DNA from 2 places in the Variovorax ureilyticus genome. Region 1 is predicted to be linked to the other one. Evidence: riboswitches for the same ligand, from Rfam matches in the RefSeq annotation. Region 1 holds a riboswitch; the other holds the start of a gene.
What was found. A riboswitch is a leader RNA that binds a small molecule or an ion and turns the genes downstream of it on or off. The one in region 1 is predicted to bind thiamine pyrophosphate.

Region 2: it holds a riboswitch for thiamine pyrophosphate, as region 1 does, so the genes downstream of both, WKW77_RS00405 (purine-cytosine permease family protein) here and thiC (phosphomethylpyrimidine synthase ThiC) in region 1, are expected to answer to the same signal.

What each region holds. Positions count from the first base shown of each region.
Region 1 is NZ_JBBKZU010000009.1:48,222-55,859, forward strand. It holds gene iaaH (indoleacetamide hydrolase) at 1-1,171, shown strand, start outside; gene WKW77_RS20480 (helix-turn-helix transcriptional regulator) at 1,186-1,944, opposite strand; gene WKW77_RS20485 (YchJ family protein) at 2,077-2,514, shown strand; gene WKW77_RS20490 (DUF3047 domain-containing protein) at 2,684-3,496, shown strand; gene WKW77_RS20495 (VTT domain-containing protein) at 3,534-4,496, shown strand; TPP riboswitch at 4,588-4,694, shown strand; gene thiC (phosphomethylpyrimidine synthase ThiC) at 4,781-6,664, shown strand; gene WKW77_RS20505 (HAD family hydrolase) at 6,703-7,395, shown strand; gene WKW77_RS20510 (patatin-like phospholipase family protein) at 7,402-7,638, shown strand, end outside.
Region 2 is NZ_JBBKZU010000001.1:73,270-80,907, reverse strand. It holds gene WKW77_RS00435 (DUF934 domain-containing protein) at 1-147, shown strand, start outside; gene WKW77_RS00430 (phosphoadenosine phosphosulfate reductase domain-containing protein) at 179-799, shown strand; gene cysD (sulfate adenylyltransferase subunit CysD) at 844-1,797, shown strand; gene WKW77_RS00420 (sulfate adenylyltransferase subunit 1) at 1,797-3,125, shown strand; gene fdxA (ferredoxin FdxA) at 3,166-3,495, shown strand; gene WKW77_RS00410 (NAD(P)/FAD-dependent oxidoreductase) at 3,453-4,523, shown strand; TPP riboswitch at 4,585-4,692, shown strand; gene WKW77_RS00405 (purine-cytosine permease family protein) at 4,767-6,104, shown strand; gene thiD (bifunctional hydroxymethylpyrimidine kinase/phosphomethylpyrimidine kinase) at 6,049-6,894, opposite strand; gene WKW77_RS00395 (FAD-dependent oxidoreductase) at 6,939-7,638, shown strand, end outside.

The DNA.
Region 1 (7,638 bases):
GCCCGCCACGGCCGGCACGCCCTCGCTCAAGAATTTCGTGCCCACGGCCGATGCCCCGGTGGTCGCCAAGCTGCGCTCGGCCGGCGCGATCGTGCTGGGCAAGACGCACATGCACGAACTGGCGTTCGGCGTCACTGGCTACAACCCGGCGTTCCAGACGGGCCCGGAGGTGGGCGTGCGCAATGCCTACGACAGCAGCCGCATCGCGGGCGGGTCGTCCTCGGGCACCGGCGCGGCGCTCGGCGCCCGCATGGCGCCGGCCGGTCTGGGCACCGACACCGGGGGCTCGGTCCGCATCCCGTGCGCGTTCAACGGCTGCGCTTCGCTGCGCCCGACGGTGGGGCGCTATTCGCAGGACGGCATCACGCCGATCTCGCACACGCGCGACACGGCAGGGCCGATGGCTGTCTCGGTGGCCGATGTCGCCTTGCTCGATCGCGTCATCGCCGGCGGGACGGCGGTCAAGCCGGCCAGCCTGAAGCACGTGCGGCTCGGTGTGGTGAAGGAGTTCCACGCGAACCTCGATGCCGATACGCGCGGTGCCGTCGACGCGGCGCTCGCCAAGCTGCGCGGAGCCGGCGTCACGCTGGTGGATGTGGATATGCCGAACCTGGCGGAGCTCAACGGCGCCGTCGGATTTCCGGTCGCGCTCTACGAGGCGCATGACGACATCGCGACCTATCTGGCCAGGTACCACACCGGCGTCGATCTGGCGCAGTTGGCGGCCGGGATCGCCAGTCCGGATGTCAAGGGCACTTTCGACGGCCTGATCATCCCGCGCAAGCTGCCGGCACCCAACGGCGTGGTGGATGCGAAGCCCGCCTACGACAACGCGATGGGCGTGGCCCGGCCGGCGCTGCAGAAGCTCTATCGCGACACCTTCACGAAGAACAGGCTGGATGCGCTGGTGTTCCCGACGGTGCCTCGCGTGGCGCTCGCGGCCACGCCGGATGCGAGCAGCGTGGAAAACTTCGTCGCCCTGATCCAGAACACGGACCCCGGCAGCAACGCCGGCATCCCGGGGCTGCAACTGCCTGTGGCATTGGGTGCCACGAGCGGTCTTCCCGTGGGCCTGGAACTGGATGGGCCGGCGGGCAGCGACCGCAAGCTGCTGGCGCTGGGCCTTGCGATCGAGCCCTTGCTGGGCCGGCTGCCGGCGCCGGCGAAGTAGGCGCGGACCGTTCCTCAGTCAGGGCGATCCGGCCCCGCGAGGCCGGCCAGCGCCGCGCGGCGTTCGATGCCGAGCTTGTCGAAGATGCGCCGCAGGTAGGTGCGCACGGTCGGCACGCCGATGCCCATGCGCCGCGCGATGTCCTTGTCGGTGAGTCCCCGGCACACGGCTGCCGCGACCTCGCGCTCGCGTTCGCTCAGCCGCGACCACGCGGGTGCGTTGTCGGCGGCCGCCGGCGCGGTCTTCCCCGGCGCTTCACGCCGTGCGCGTTGCAGCGCGCCGGCGAAGGCCGGTTCGATGAGGTCGAGCAGCGCCTTGTCGTGGTCGCTGAAATCGCCGCGGTCCCGGCGGCGCCAGATGCGCAGGTCGCCCAGCGCGCGGTCGCCGTGAAAGGCGTGGAGATTCATGCCCCAGTGCAGTCCGTCGCGCGAGAGGAAGTCGGTGAAGAACGCGGTTCGCATCAACTCCCGCTGCGGCATTACTTCGGTGACGCGGGTGGCATGGCGGCGCGCCTGCAGCACGAAGGTGATGGGGTCGTGGTACTGGTGCCAGCGGTTGTAGCCGTCGAGATTGGCCGGATCCATGTTGAGCGCGACCCGGCCGCCGAAGGTGCCGCTGGCGGCATCCCACACGAAGGAGGCGAACTGGTCTGCCCGCAACAGGTCGAGCAGCGCCCAGCCGGTGCGCTCGCGGACCTCGCGCTCGCTCTGGTCTTCCGCGAGCAGCGCGAAGATGCCGCGCAGCGCGTGTTGCTCCGAACCGCTCAGGTACATGGTCGCTCCATGGAAGTCGCCCGGAGCTTAGCCGCGCTGCGGGTGCCGCGCCATCGGCTCGATTCAGGGTTTGCGCGAGGCGGGCGGGGCGTGTCTGCACAATACGCGACGGCTTTCCGTCCCCGATCCCCCATGTCCAAGTCCTCTTCGGGCTCCGCCCTCGTTCAATGCCCCTGTGGGCGCCGCGATCGCAAGGGCTCTGCGCTGCCCTACGCCCAATGTTGCGGCCGCTATGTGGACGACTTCGAGCGCACGCCGGCGCCCGATGCGGAATCGCTCATGCGCTCGCGCTACACCGCCTTCGTGCGCGAGCGGGCGGACTATCTGCTCGCGACCTGGCACCGCACCACCCGCCCCGGGTCGCTCGATTTCGAGCCGGAAGTGAAGTGGCTCGGACTCGACGTCCGTTCGCGATCGGCATCGGATGCAGACCAGGCCGAAGTGGAGTTCGTCGCCCGCCAGCGCGGCAAGACCGGCGCCGCAGTGCGGCTGCACGAGCGCAGCCGCTTCGTCCGCGAACCTGACGGCGAGCTGAAACGCTGGTACTACGTCGACGGCGATCTGCGCTGATTGGCGTCGATCCGGACCATGCGGCGCTGGATTGTGTCCGCCATCGATACAGTCCGATTCCTTTTGGCCTATTTATCTTGCGACGTCGAACCCTCACACTTCGTCCTCGTGGGTAAAAGCGTCCAGCACGCTTGCCCGAAAGACCAACAACACGAGGCAGGAGTGCGACATGACGTTCAGCAAGACGGTTCGTAATGTGCAGTGGCGGCGCATCGCATCCGCGTTGCCGCTGGCGGCAGCGCTGCTGGCCGCTCCTCTGGTCCACGCGGCGGGCGAAGCACCGCTCCTGACGCCCTTCTCCAGTGCGCAGGGCGCGCAGGCACCGCAGCCGTGGCGCTTCACCACGCTGCCCAACAAGGCCGCCACGCGTTTCGAAGTGGTCCAGGAAGACGGCAAGCGCGTGCTCAAGGTCGATTCCGACCAGTCGTACGGCAACCTCGTGCATCCGACGCACCTGCCGCTGAACGTCAATTCGACGCTGGCATGGCGCTGGCGCGTCGACGAATTCGTGGAGGGCGCCGATCTGCGCACGCGCTCCGGCGACGACGGCGCGGCCAAGGTCTGCGTGTTCTTCGACTTCCCGACCGACAAGCTGCCGGTAAGCGAGCGCACACGCCTTGCGCTGGCGCGCAAGGCCACCGGCGAAGACGTGCCGAGCGAAGCGCTCTGCTACGTCTGGGACGCCAAGGAAGCCAAGGGCACGGCGTTCGCGAATGCCTTCACGAAGCGCGTGCGGATGTTCGTTCTCGAGTCCGGCCCGGCCTCCAAGCCCGGCACCTGGGTCGCGGAGCGCCGCAATCTGCTCGCGGACTACAAGCGCGCCTTCGCTGACGAGGCCGGCGATACAGTGCCGGACATCGTGGCGATCGCGATCTCGGCGGACTCGGACAACACGCACGGCCACGGCATCGCCTATTTCACCGACGTTGAACTGCACGGCGGACCTTCGACCCAGGAAGCGGCGACGCAACCCAAGGAATAGCCAGGCATCCATCCACCCTCACCTCCAGGTTCCGGAAATGAACGACTTCGTTGCACTACTCGCCAGCCAGGGTTCGGTCCTGGTGTTCGTCGCCACGCTGGCGGCGCGGCTGGGTGCGCCGGTGCCGGCCGTTCCTTTTCTCGTGGTGGCCGGTGGATTGACGGTCGACGGCGAGGTTTCGTTCGTCGCGGTCACGCTGGCGGCGCTCCTGGGCAACATCCTGGGCGACGGGGCATGGTTCGTTGCCGGGCGGCGCTGGGGTTATCGCGTGATGCGCCTGCTGTGCCGGATCTCGCTGTCGGCGGATTCGTGCGTCAAGCGCAGCGAGAACATCATCGGCCGCTGGGGCGGCCTGTCGCTGATCGCGGCCAAGTTCGTGCCGGGCGTGTCGGTGGTGGCGCCGCCGATGGCGGGTGCGCTGGGCATGTCGAACGCGCGCTTCCTGTCCTACGAGACGCTGGCCGCGCTGATCTGGACCCTGGGCTTCCTGCTCGTCGGGCGCGTGTTTCATGCGGCGATCCAGGATGTGCTGGCGGTGCTCTCCAGCGTGGGCGTGACCGCCGCGGCGGTGATCGCCGTGCTTCTCGGCGTCTTCGTCGCGTGGCGCTACTGGCAACGCCGGGTTGCGCTGCAGGCGGATGACGTCGATCGCATCGAAGTGGGCGCCTTGCGCGCAGCACTCTCGGCGGGCACGGACGTGACGGTGATCGACGTGCGTTCCAACGAGGCACGCCTTCTGGACGGCCGAGCCATTCCGGGGGCGATCGGCGTGTCGCTCAAGCACATTCCGTCGCGCATCGACGGTTTTGCGGATGGGCGGGAACTGGTCGTGTACTGCGATTGCCCGGAGGACGGCGGTGCCATTGCGGCGGCGCGTCTCTTCATCGCCGCGGGCGTGCCTCGCGTCCGCGTGCTGGCGGGCGGCATCGATGCATGGATGGCCGAGACCGCCGTCGAAGCGCCGGCCGCCGCGCCGATGGCCGTCGCCACTCCCGCATGATCGCCACCTGATTGCAGGCTGGTCGCCGGCTGACCCACGGCTGACTCCATCGCGCGTCGCTTGCTCCCCCGCGCAGCCAGCGCCTAGAATCGGCCCCGCTCCGGGGTGCGCGCAATGAGGCGCGCTGAGATGGCCAGAGGCCGAACCCGCGAACTTGATCTGGTTCATGCCAGCGTAAGAAGAGCTGCAACTCCCGCGATGCCCAAGGCCCATCATCCAAGGCCGGCATCCATCCCTGGAGCGATTGCGGAGCACCCCGTTGAACCCAACCTGGAGTGCCCCGCATGAATGCAGTCGACAAGTTCGCCTCCCTCCTCACGCTGACGCGTGAGCCTTTCCCCGCTTCTACCAAGAGCGCCATCACCGGCAGCCGGCCCGACCTGCGGGTGCCGGTGCGCGACGTGCTCTTGACCAACGGCGAGTGCGTGTCGCTCTACGACACCTCCGGCCCGTACACCGATCCTTCGGTCGAGATCGACGTGCGGCGCGGCCTGCCGGGCGTGCGCGAAGCGTGGATCGCCGAGCGCGGCGACACCGAGAGCTACGAAGGCCGCATCCACAAGGCCATCGACGACGGCGCGACGCACGCCGACCGCGATGCCCAGCGCATCGCCGAGCTGCGCGCCGGCGCCGCGAGCCTGCAGCGCACGCCGCGCCGCGCGAAGGCCGGCGCCAACGTCACGCAGATGCACTACGCGCGCCGCGGCATCGTCACGCCCGAGATGGAATACGTCGCGCTGCGCGAGAACGGCCGCCGCGAATGGATGGCCGAGTACATGGCCGATGCGGCGCGCGAGAAGCGCCTCGCCGGCAACCCGATGGGCGCGAGCATCCCGAAGATCATCACGCCCGAATTCGTGCGCGACGAAGTGGCGCGCGGCCGCGCGATCATCCCGGCCAACATCAACCACCCGGAAGTCGAACCGATGGCGATCGGCCGCAACTTCAAGGTCAAGATCAACGCCAACATCGGCAACTCGGCCGTGACCTCGAGCATCGAGGAAGAGGTGGAGAAGCTCGTGTGGGCGATCCGCTGGGGCGCCGACAACGTGATGGACCTTTCCACCGGCCGCAACATCCACACCACGCGCGACTGGATCGTGCGCAACAGCCCGGTGCCGATCGGCACGGTGCCGATCTACCAGGCGCTCGAGAAGGTGGGCGGCATCGCCGAGGACCTCACCTGGGAGATCTACCGCGACACGCTGATCGAGCAGGCGGAGCAGGGCGTCGACTACTTCACCATCCACGCGGGGCTGCGGCTGCCGTTCATCCACCTCACGGCCAACCGCCGCACCGGCATCGTCTCGCGCGGCGGCTCGATCATGGCCAAGTGGTGCATCGCCCATCACAAGGAGAGCTTCCTCTACACGCACTTCGAGGACATCTGCGAGATCATGAAGGCCTACGACGTGAGCTTCTCGCTCGGCGACGGCCTGCGGCCCGGCTGCGCCTCGGATGCCAACGACGAGGCCCAGTTCGCCGAGCTGCGCACGCTCGGCGAGCTCACGCAGATCGCGTGGAAGCACGATGTGCAGACCATGATCGAAGGCCCGGGCCATGTGCCGATGCACCTGATCCAGGCCAACATGGACGAGCAGCTCAAGCACTGCCACGAGGCGCCCTTCTACACGCTCGGCCCGCTGACCATCGACATCGCGCCGGGCTACGACCACATCGCCAGCGCGATCGGCGCCGCGATGATCGGCTGGTTCGGCACCGCGATGCTGTGCTACGTCACGCCGAAGGAGCACCTGGGCCTGCCGGACCGCGACGATGTGAAGCAGGGGATCATCGCGTACAAGATCGCGGCGCATGCGGCGGACGTCGCCAAGGGGCACCCCGGTGCGCGGGCGCGCGACGACGCGCTCTCGCAGGCGCGCTTCGACTTCCGCTGGCAGGACCAGTTCAACCTGGGCCTCGACCCCGACACCGCGCGCGAATTCCACGACGAGACGCTGCCCAAGGACAGCAGCAAGGTCGCGCACTTCTGCTCGATGTGCGGGCCGAAGTTCTGCTCGATGAAGATCACGCAGGAAGTGCGCGAGTACGCGGCGCAGAAGGGCCTCGACGAAGGCGCCGCCGTCGAGGCGGGCATGGCCGGCAAGTCCGCCGAATTCAAGGCGGGCGGCGGCGAGATCTACATCCCGGTCAAGCCCGTCGTCTGACATGGAGCTGAAAGGGCTTCGTTGATAGGATCGGCGCCATGAGTGCCTTTCCTTTCGATGCCGTCCTTTTTGATTGCGACGGCGTCCTCGTCGACTCCGAACCCATCACCAATCGCGTCCTGGCAGAAATGCTCGGCGAACTGGGCTGGGCGTTGACCGTCGATGAATGCATGCGCATCTTCACCGGCAAGGCGGTCAAGGACGAGGCGACGCTGATCGAGGCGCGAACCGGCTTCAGGCTCACGCCGCAGTGGCTCGTCGGCTTCCGTGAGCGGCGCAACGTCGCGCTGGAGCGCGAACTCGTGGCCATTCCGGGCGCTGCAACCGCCGTGCGGGCGCTGCATGCGGCGCTCGAAGGCCGCATCGCCTGCGCATCGGGCGCAGATCGCTTCAAGGTCGAACTGCAGCTCGACAAGATCGGCATCCTCGACTGCTTCAAGGGCCGGGTCTTCAGCGGGCACGAGATGCCGCGCTCCAAGCCGGCGCCCGACGTGTACCTCGCGGCGGCGGAGGCGCTCGGCGTCGATCCGGCGCGCTGCGCGGTGGTCGAGGACACGGTCACCGGTGCCAGCGCCGGGGTTGCGGCCGGTGCGACCGTCTTCGGCTACAGCCCGAGCGAGCTGGGCCACAGCGGGCCCGAGGCGCTGCGCGCAGTCGGCGCAGCGCATGTGTTCACGGACATGGCGCAGCTTCCCGGGCTGCTTGCCGATTGGCGTCTCGTCCCAGCCTGAGCACTTATGCGGGGCCTGCGCGCGTTCTGGCCTCTCCTGATCGCGGCATGCCTTTCGGCCTGCTCGTCGCTGCGGCCGTGGATCAACGACCCGCTGCCTGAGAATCCGCCCCCGCGATCGATCGTCATCGCGACCGCGCAGCGCGATCCGACCATCCTGGTGGCGGTCACGCTGTCCGGCGGCGGTGCGCGCGCGGCGGCTTTCGGCTTTGGCGTGCTCGAGGAACTGCGCGACACCAGGTTC
Region 2 (7,638 bases), on a different contig from region 1:
CTCGTCCAGATGCAGCGCACGGGTTTCTCCAGCGCAGTGCTGAAGGAAGGCGTGGACGCCACGGCGGCACAACGCCAGTTCGACCGCTTCGCGGCCTACTACCAGGGCGATGCGGTGGACACCGCCCCGCTGTTCACACGCGCCTGAGCGGCCCGGCCTTCATCGGAATCCTCGTCAAATGAGCATCGATCTCGCACAAGTCAACGCCAAGTTCGGCCACAACGCCGAAGGTCTCGTGGACTGGGCCGTCGGCCTGGGCCAGTCGGCGATCATCACCACCAACTTCCGGCCCTTCGAGGCCGTGATCCTGCACATGGTCACGCGCGCCAAGCCCGACGTGCCGGTGGTCTGGATGGACAACGGCTACAACACCGAAGCCACCTACCGCTTCGCCGACGAAGTGACGAAGCTGCTCGATCTGGATCTGCGCATCTTCGTGCCCCGGCGCTCGCGCGCGCATCGCGAAGCGGTGGAAGGCCCGACGCCGGCGCTCGACGATCCGCGCCACGCCGCCTTCACTGAAGAAGTGAAGCTGGAGCCCTTCGCCCGCGCGCTGCGCGAGATGGCGCCGAAGGTCTGGTTCACCGCACTGCGTGCCACGGACACTGCGGTGCGCGCGCAGATGGACCCCGTCAGCATCAATCCCGATGGCCTGATCAAGGTCGCACCGCTGCTTCATTGGTCGTCCAAGGACCTGTACGAGTACTGCCAGAAGCACGGCCTGCCGAACAACTTCGACTACGTGGATCCGACCAAGGGCGAGGACAACCGGGAGTGCGGGCTGCACCTCGCGCACTGAAGCTCACACCGCCACCGAACAATTTTTCCGAGCGCTCCATCCCCATGAATGCCCGTACCGAACACGAACTGCTGCAAACCACTTCGCAGTCGCTCGCGCGCCTGTCCAACACGCACCTCGATGCGCTCGAAGAAGAGACCATCTTCATCCTGCGCGAAGTTGCAGCCTCCTTCGAGCGCCCCACGCTGCTGTTCTCCGGCGGCAAGGATTCGCTGGTGCTGCTGAAGTGCGCTGAGAAGGCCTTCGGCGTCGGCCGCATTCCGTATCCGCTCCTGATGATCGACACGGGCCACAACTTCCCCGAAGTGACGGACTTCCGTGACCAGCGCGCCAGGGAACTGGGCGCCGAGCTGATCGTGCGCAGCGTCGAGGATTCGATGAAGCGCGGCACGGTACGGCTGGCGCATCCGGGCGAATCGCGCAATGTGCACCAATCGGTGACCTTGCTCGAAGCCATCGAGGAATTCCGCTTCGACGCGCTGATCGGTGGCGCGCGCCGGGACGAGGAAAAGGCCCGCGCCAAGGAGCGCATCTTTTCGCACCGCGACAGCTTCGGCCAGTGGCAGCCCAAGGATCAGCGCCCCGAGCTGTGGACGCTGTTCAACACCCGGCTCGCACCGGGCGAGCACTTCCGCGTGTTCCCGATCTCCAACTGGACCGAGCTCGACGTGTGGCAGTACATCGAGCGCGAGCAGATCGCCCTGCCCTCGATCTACTACACCCACAAGCGTGAAGTGGTCGAGCGCCGCGGCCTCCTGGTGCCGGTGACCGAACTCACCCCGCCGCGCGACGATGAAAAGGTCGAAGTGCGCGACGTGCGCTTCCGAACCGTGGGCGACATCACCTGCACCTGCCCGGTGGAAAGCCTCGCGGCCGATGCGGCCGACGTCGTGGTCGAGACGCTGGCCGCCGACGTGAGCGAGCGCGGTGCAACCCGCATGGACGACAAAACCTCTGAAGCTTCGATGGAGAAGCGCAAGAAGGATGGTTACTTCTGATGAACGCGACGACGACGATGAACAAGGTTGAAGCTGAAACCGGCGCCGCGCTGCGCTTCATCACCTGCGGCAGCGTGGACGACGGCAAGAGCACGCTGATCGGCCGCCTGCTGGTGGACAGCAAGACGGTGCTGCAGGACCAGTTGGCCGGCGTGCAGCGAGGCGGCGAAGTCGATCTGGCACTGCTCACCGACGGCCTTTCGGCCGAGCGCGAGCAAGGCATCACGATCGACGTGGCGTACCGCTACTTCTCGACCGCGCACCGCAAGTTCGTGATCGGCGACGCGCCGGGCCATGAGCAGTACACCCGCAACATGGTCACGGCCGCGTCGAGCGCCGATGCCGCCGTGGTGCTGGTCGACGCGACCAAGCTGCCCTGGGCCGCCGAAGTCGGCGACGGCGAAGTCGTGAAGCGCGAACTGCTGCCGCAGACGCGCCGCCATACCCTGCTGTGCCATCTGCTGCGCGTGCAGTCGATCGTGTTCGCGGTCAACAAGCTCGACGCGATCGACGACGCCGAACTCGCGTTCGAGCGCATTTCCGCTGCGCTCGCGAACTTCGCCGAAGCCGCGGGCGTGCAGGTCGCCGCGACCGTGCCGATCTCGGCGCTCAAGGGCTGGAACGTGGCTTCCCGACACGCCAACTGGGCAGGCTACGAAGGCCCGAGCCTGCTCGAACTGCTCGAATCGCTGCCGGTCACCGCGCAGGACGAGGCCGTTCCCTTTGCCTTCCCGGTCCAGTGGGTCGAGAAGTTCTCGGCATCGGCCGATACCTCGCGCGGCCGCCGCGTGTTCTGGGGCCGCGTCGCCAGCGGCCACGTCGAGCCCGGCCAGCGCATCACGGTGCTGCCCGGCAATCAGACCGCCACCGTCGCGCAGGTGCTGAGCCACACCCGCCAGCCCAAGACCGTGCATGCGGGCCACAGCGCCGGCATCGTGCTCGATCGCGAACTCGATGTGTCACGCGGCGACTGGCTGCTGGAACCGGGCGCGTTCGAGCCGCAGCGCGAGATCACCGCGACCATCGCATGGCTCGACGACGAGCCGCTGGTGGCGGGCCGCGTCTACTGGGCGCTGCAGGGTCATCGCTGGGTGAAGGCCAAGGTCGCGCGCATCGTCGACCGGGTCAACATCACCACGCTCGAATCCGAGCCGGCAGACCAGCTCGAAGCCAATGCGATCGGCGACGTGGTGCTCAGCCTGCAGCAGCCGCTCGCGGTGCTGCCGTTCACGCAATCGCGTGCGCTGGGCTCGCTGATCCTGGTCGATACCGCCTCGCACCGGACCTCCGCAGCCGTGCTCGTGCAGCCCTCTGTCACAAACGCCTAAAATTCGGGGTTTTCCCGATCACACACTCGTCCAGCTCACCATGACCCACGTCGTCTCCGAAGCCTGCATCCGCTGCAAATACACCGACTGCGTCGACGTATGCCCGGTCGATTGCTTCCGCGAGGGGCCGAACATGCTGGTGATCGACCCGGACGAATGCATCGATTGCGCCGTCTGCATCCCCGAATGCCCGGTCAACGCGATCTACGCCGAGGAAGACCTCCCGGCCGACCAGCTCGCCTTCATCAAGCTCAACGCCGAGTTGGCCCTGGCCGACGGCTGGAAGAGCATCACCAAGCGCAAGCCGGCGCTGCCCGACGCTGAAGAGTGGAAGGACAAGACCGGCAAGATCTCGGAGCTGGTGCGCTGAGCACGGCACCCGCCCCGATCGAAACCGACGCGCTGATCATCGGCGCCGGACCGGTCGGGCTGTTCCAGGCCTTCCAGCTGGGCCTGCTCGAAGTTTCCTGTCACATCGTCGACGCACTGCCCCGCGCTGGCGGCCAGTGCGTCGAGCTGTATGGCGACAAGCCGATCTACGACATTCCCGGCACGCCGAAGACCACCGGGCGCGGCCTGGTGGAATCGCTGCTGGAGCAGGTCGCACCTTTCAAGCCCCGGTTCCACCTCGGCGAGCAGATCGAAACGCTCGCGCGGCAGGATGACGGACGGATTCTGCTGGCGACCCATCGCGGCAAGCGCTTTCTGGCCAGGACGGTTTTCATCGCGGCCGGGGTCGGCGCCTTCGTACCCAAGCGGATCGCTGTCGAGGGCATCGAGCGGCTGGAGGGCACGAAGCTCTTCTACCACCCCGACAGTGAAGCGCTCGGCCGCTTCACCGGGCAGACGGTCGTGGTCAACGGCGGCGACGAAGCAGCGGTCGAAACCGCACTGGCGCTCGCGTCCGTTGCGAAGCAGGTCACGCTCGTCCACCGGCGCGATGTCTTCCAGGGCGACGAGGCCACCGTCGCCATGCTGCGTCGGCGCGTCGCGGAGGGCTCGATCCGGCTTGCCATCGGCCAGCCTTCCGCCGTCGACGATGCGGGCTTGAAGCTCATCACGCCGGAGGCACAGAACCTCTTCCTACCTTTCGACGCGATCGTCGGGTGCCTCGGCATCTCCCCCCGCCTCGGACCGATCGCCCACTGGGGCCTCGAACTGGTCCGCAAGCAGATCCCCGTCGACACCGAGAAGTACGAGACGCGCGAACGCGGCATCTTCGCGATCGGCGATATCAACACCTACCCGGGCAAGAAGAAGCTGATCGTCTGCGGCTTCCACGAGGCCACGCTGGCCGCTTGGGGCGCGACGGCGATTGTCTTTCCCGACAAATCGATTCCGCTGCAGTACACGACTACGAGCACCCGCCTGCACGAGCTGCTCGGCGTGAAGCACTGACCGCCGCCCTCGCGTACGCGCCGCGCCACGGGCCTACAATCCATCCTGCTTCGCCAGACTGAAGCAACGCTAGGGGTGCCGGCCCATCGTTCATCGATGAGTCGGCTGAGAGAGTCCCTTTGAACCTGACTGAGGTAATCCTCGCGCAGGGAAGCTGGTCCGGCGGCCGCACGTTTTCTCGCGTGCCGGATCCGTCGCCGTGGCCTCGCCCACCTGCCAAACAATTTGCACTGGAGCAAATGGATGGCAAACACCGACAACACCGAGGCGCCCTTGGGCGCCAATGAAGCGCTCACGCCGCTTCGCGAAGCCGGACGCGTTTTCCGGTGGCACGACCACATGGCGCTCTGGTTCAGCCTGGGGGTCGGCCTGCTGGTCATGCAGGTCGGCGCCTTCCTCGTACCGGCGGTCGGCACACGCGATGCCGCGGTGGCGATCGTGCTGGGCTCGTGCATCGGCGCGGGCCTGCTGGCCTGGACCGCCCGCATCGGCTGCGAGAGCGGCCTCGCCAGCGCAGGGCTCATGCATGCCACCTACGGCAGCGCATTCGCCCGACTGCCGGTGATCCTGAACATCGTCCAGCTGATCGGCTGGACCACCTTCGAGATCGTCATCATGCGCGAAGGCACACAGGCCATCGGCAAGCAGGCGTTCGGCTGGTCGCTGGACGGCAGCATCGGCACGGTGATCACCACGCTGGTCTGGGGTGCGGTGCTGCTGGCCCTTCTCGCCGGCTCGATGGTGAAGCTCGTGCGGCGCTTCGTCAGCCGGTTCGGGCTGCCGCTCGTGATCCTGTCGCTGGTGTGGCTGAGCTGGCAGTTCGCTGCGCGCCTCCATGCAAAGGGGCTCGAAGCGTTCTGGTCACGCCCCGGCGATGGAAGCATGGGCATGTTCGGCGCACTGGACCTGGTGATCGCGATGCCCGTCTCGTGGCTGCCGCTCGTTGCCGACTACGCCCGCCACGGCAAACGCAGCAGGAGCGGTCTGGGTGGCGCGTTCGGCGGCACCTGGCTCGGCTATGCCGTCGCGAACGTCTGGTGCTATGCGCTCGGCGTGATGGTCGTCAGCGTGGCGGAACCGGGCACCGACATGCTCGCTGCCCTGTTGCTCGCGCAGGGCGGGCTGGTGGCGTTGGGGTTGATCCTGGTCGACGAGCTAGACAATGCCTACGGCGATGTCTACTCGGGCTCCGTCTCTTCGCACAGCCTGTTCCCGCAATGGAGCATCCGCCGCTGGGGACTGATGCTCGCCGCGATGTGCATCGCCCTCGCGCTGGTGCTCCCGATGCACTCGCTGGAGCCGTTCCTGCTGCTGTTGAGCTCGGTCTTCGTGCCACTCTACGGCGTGATCCTCGGGCGGCTGGGCGTCAGCGTCAGCGTCAATGCGATCGATGCGCGGCGCGTGGACATCGCCGCGGCAGCCATCTGGATCGGCGGTATCGCGATCTACCACTCGTGCGCCGCGTGGGTGCCTCAGTGGGGTTCCGCGCTGCCGACCCTCGCGGTCACCTTCGTGCTGGCCTGGGTCACGCGCCCGTCGCCGGCAGGCGGAACGTCGGCACTGGCGCAAACCCGTGGTTGAGGGGGCCATGTCCGCTTCCAACTTTCACGTCCGCGCCCGCCGCCATCGCGGCAACGACGTAGTTGCGCGCGCGCTCGACCGCCTGTGCGAGGTCGTAGCCGAGCGCCAGGTGCGACGCAATGGCAGACGACAGCGTGCACCCGGTGCCGTGCAGATTGCGGCTCACGATGCGCGTCGAAGCCAGCTGCAGGCGGTCCCCATTGGATTGCGCGAGCAGATCGACCACGTCCTCCCCAGGCAGATGACCGCCCTTGAGAAGAACCGCGCTGGCGCCCAGGGCAAGCAGCTCGCTCGCCGCGTCGTCCAGTGCGTCGACGCTGTCGATCGCATGGCCGATCAGCAGCGCGGCCTCGTCCAGATTGGGCGTGACCACCATCGCGCGTGGGAACAGCTCGCGCACCAGCACCTGCACCGTTTCGGCGGCGATGAGCCGGTCGCCGCTCGTGGCGACCATCACGGGATCCAGAACCACGTTGGGCAGCTTGTAGTGGTCGATTGCCCAGGCGACGACTTCGACGACTTCGGGCGCGTGCAGCATGCCGAGCTTGACCGCGTCCACGCCGATGTCCTCGACGACGGCCTGGATCTGCGCCTTGAGGAACTCGGGAGGGACGCCGTGGATGCCCGAGACACCCAGCGTGTTCTGCGCGGTCAGCGCCGTGATGGCGGTCATGCCGTAGCAGCCAAGGGCCGCAAAGGTCTTGAGGTCCGCCTGGATGCCGGCGCCGCCGCCGCTGTCGGAGCCCGCGATCGAGAGCACACGGGCGTAGCGGGAGAATGCATGGGTCATGATGAAAATTATCGGCCACGCCGTACGTGTCGCGTGAGGGATCGATGACCAGCCGTATCGAATTTCCTTTCCGCCATGCCGCGATCCTTGGTGCCGGCCTCATGGGGCGTCTTCTCGCACTGACGCTGGCTCAGGCCGGCTGCAAGGTGGATCTCTACGAAGCCGGCGGCCCGGACGCGAACGGTGCGGCGGCCCGCGTGGCTGCCGCGATGCTGGCGCCCTTGGCCGAGTCCGCCGTGGCGCCGCCTTCGGTCGTCCGGATGGGGCACTACGCGCTTTCGCGCTGGCCCGCGCTGATCGCGTCGCTCGACAGGCCCGTGTTCTTTCAACGCGAAGGCACGCTGGTGCTCTGGCATCGTCAGGACGCTTCCGAAGCGGCACGGCTGGCCCGTGTGCTGACGGGAACGAACGATGCCGTCCCCGAACTGCCGGCCATGCAGAAGCTGGATGCGGCCGCCATCGATGCCCTGGAACCATCGCTCGGCCGTCGGTTCGCGCAAGGACTGCTGCTGCCGGACGAAGGCCAGCTCGACAACCGCGAGCTGCTCGCAGCGCTTCTCGCCACGCTGCAGGCCATGCCGCAGGTCCGCCTGCACTGGGATTCGCCGCGCACGCTCGATGAGTTCAGGCCAGGCGAGGCCGGGCAGCCCGACCGCGTTATCGACTGCCGCGGCCTCGGCGCGCGCCCTGAATGGAGCGCCCTGCGTGGGGTGCGCGGCGAAGTGATCCGCGTGCATGCGCCGG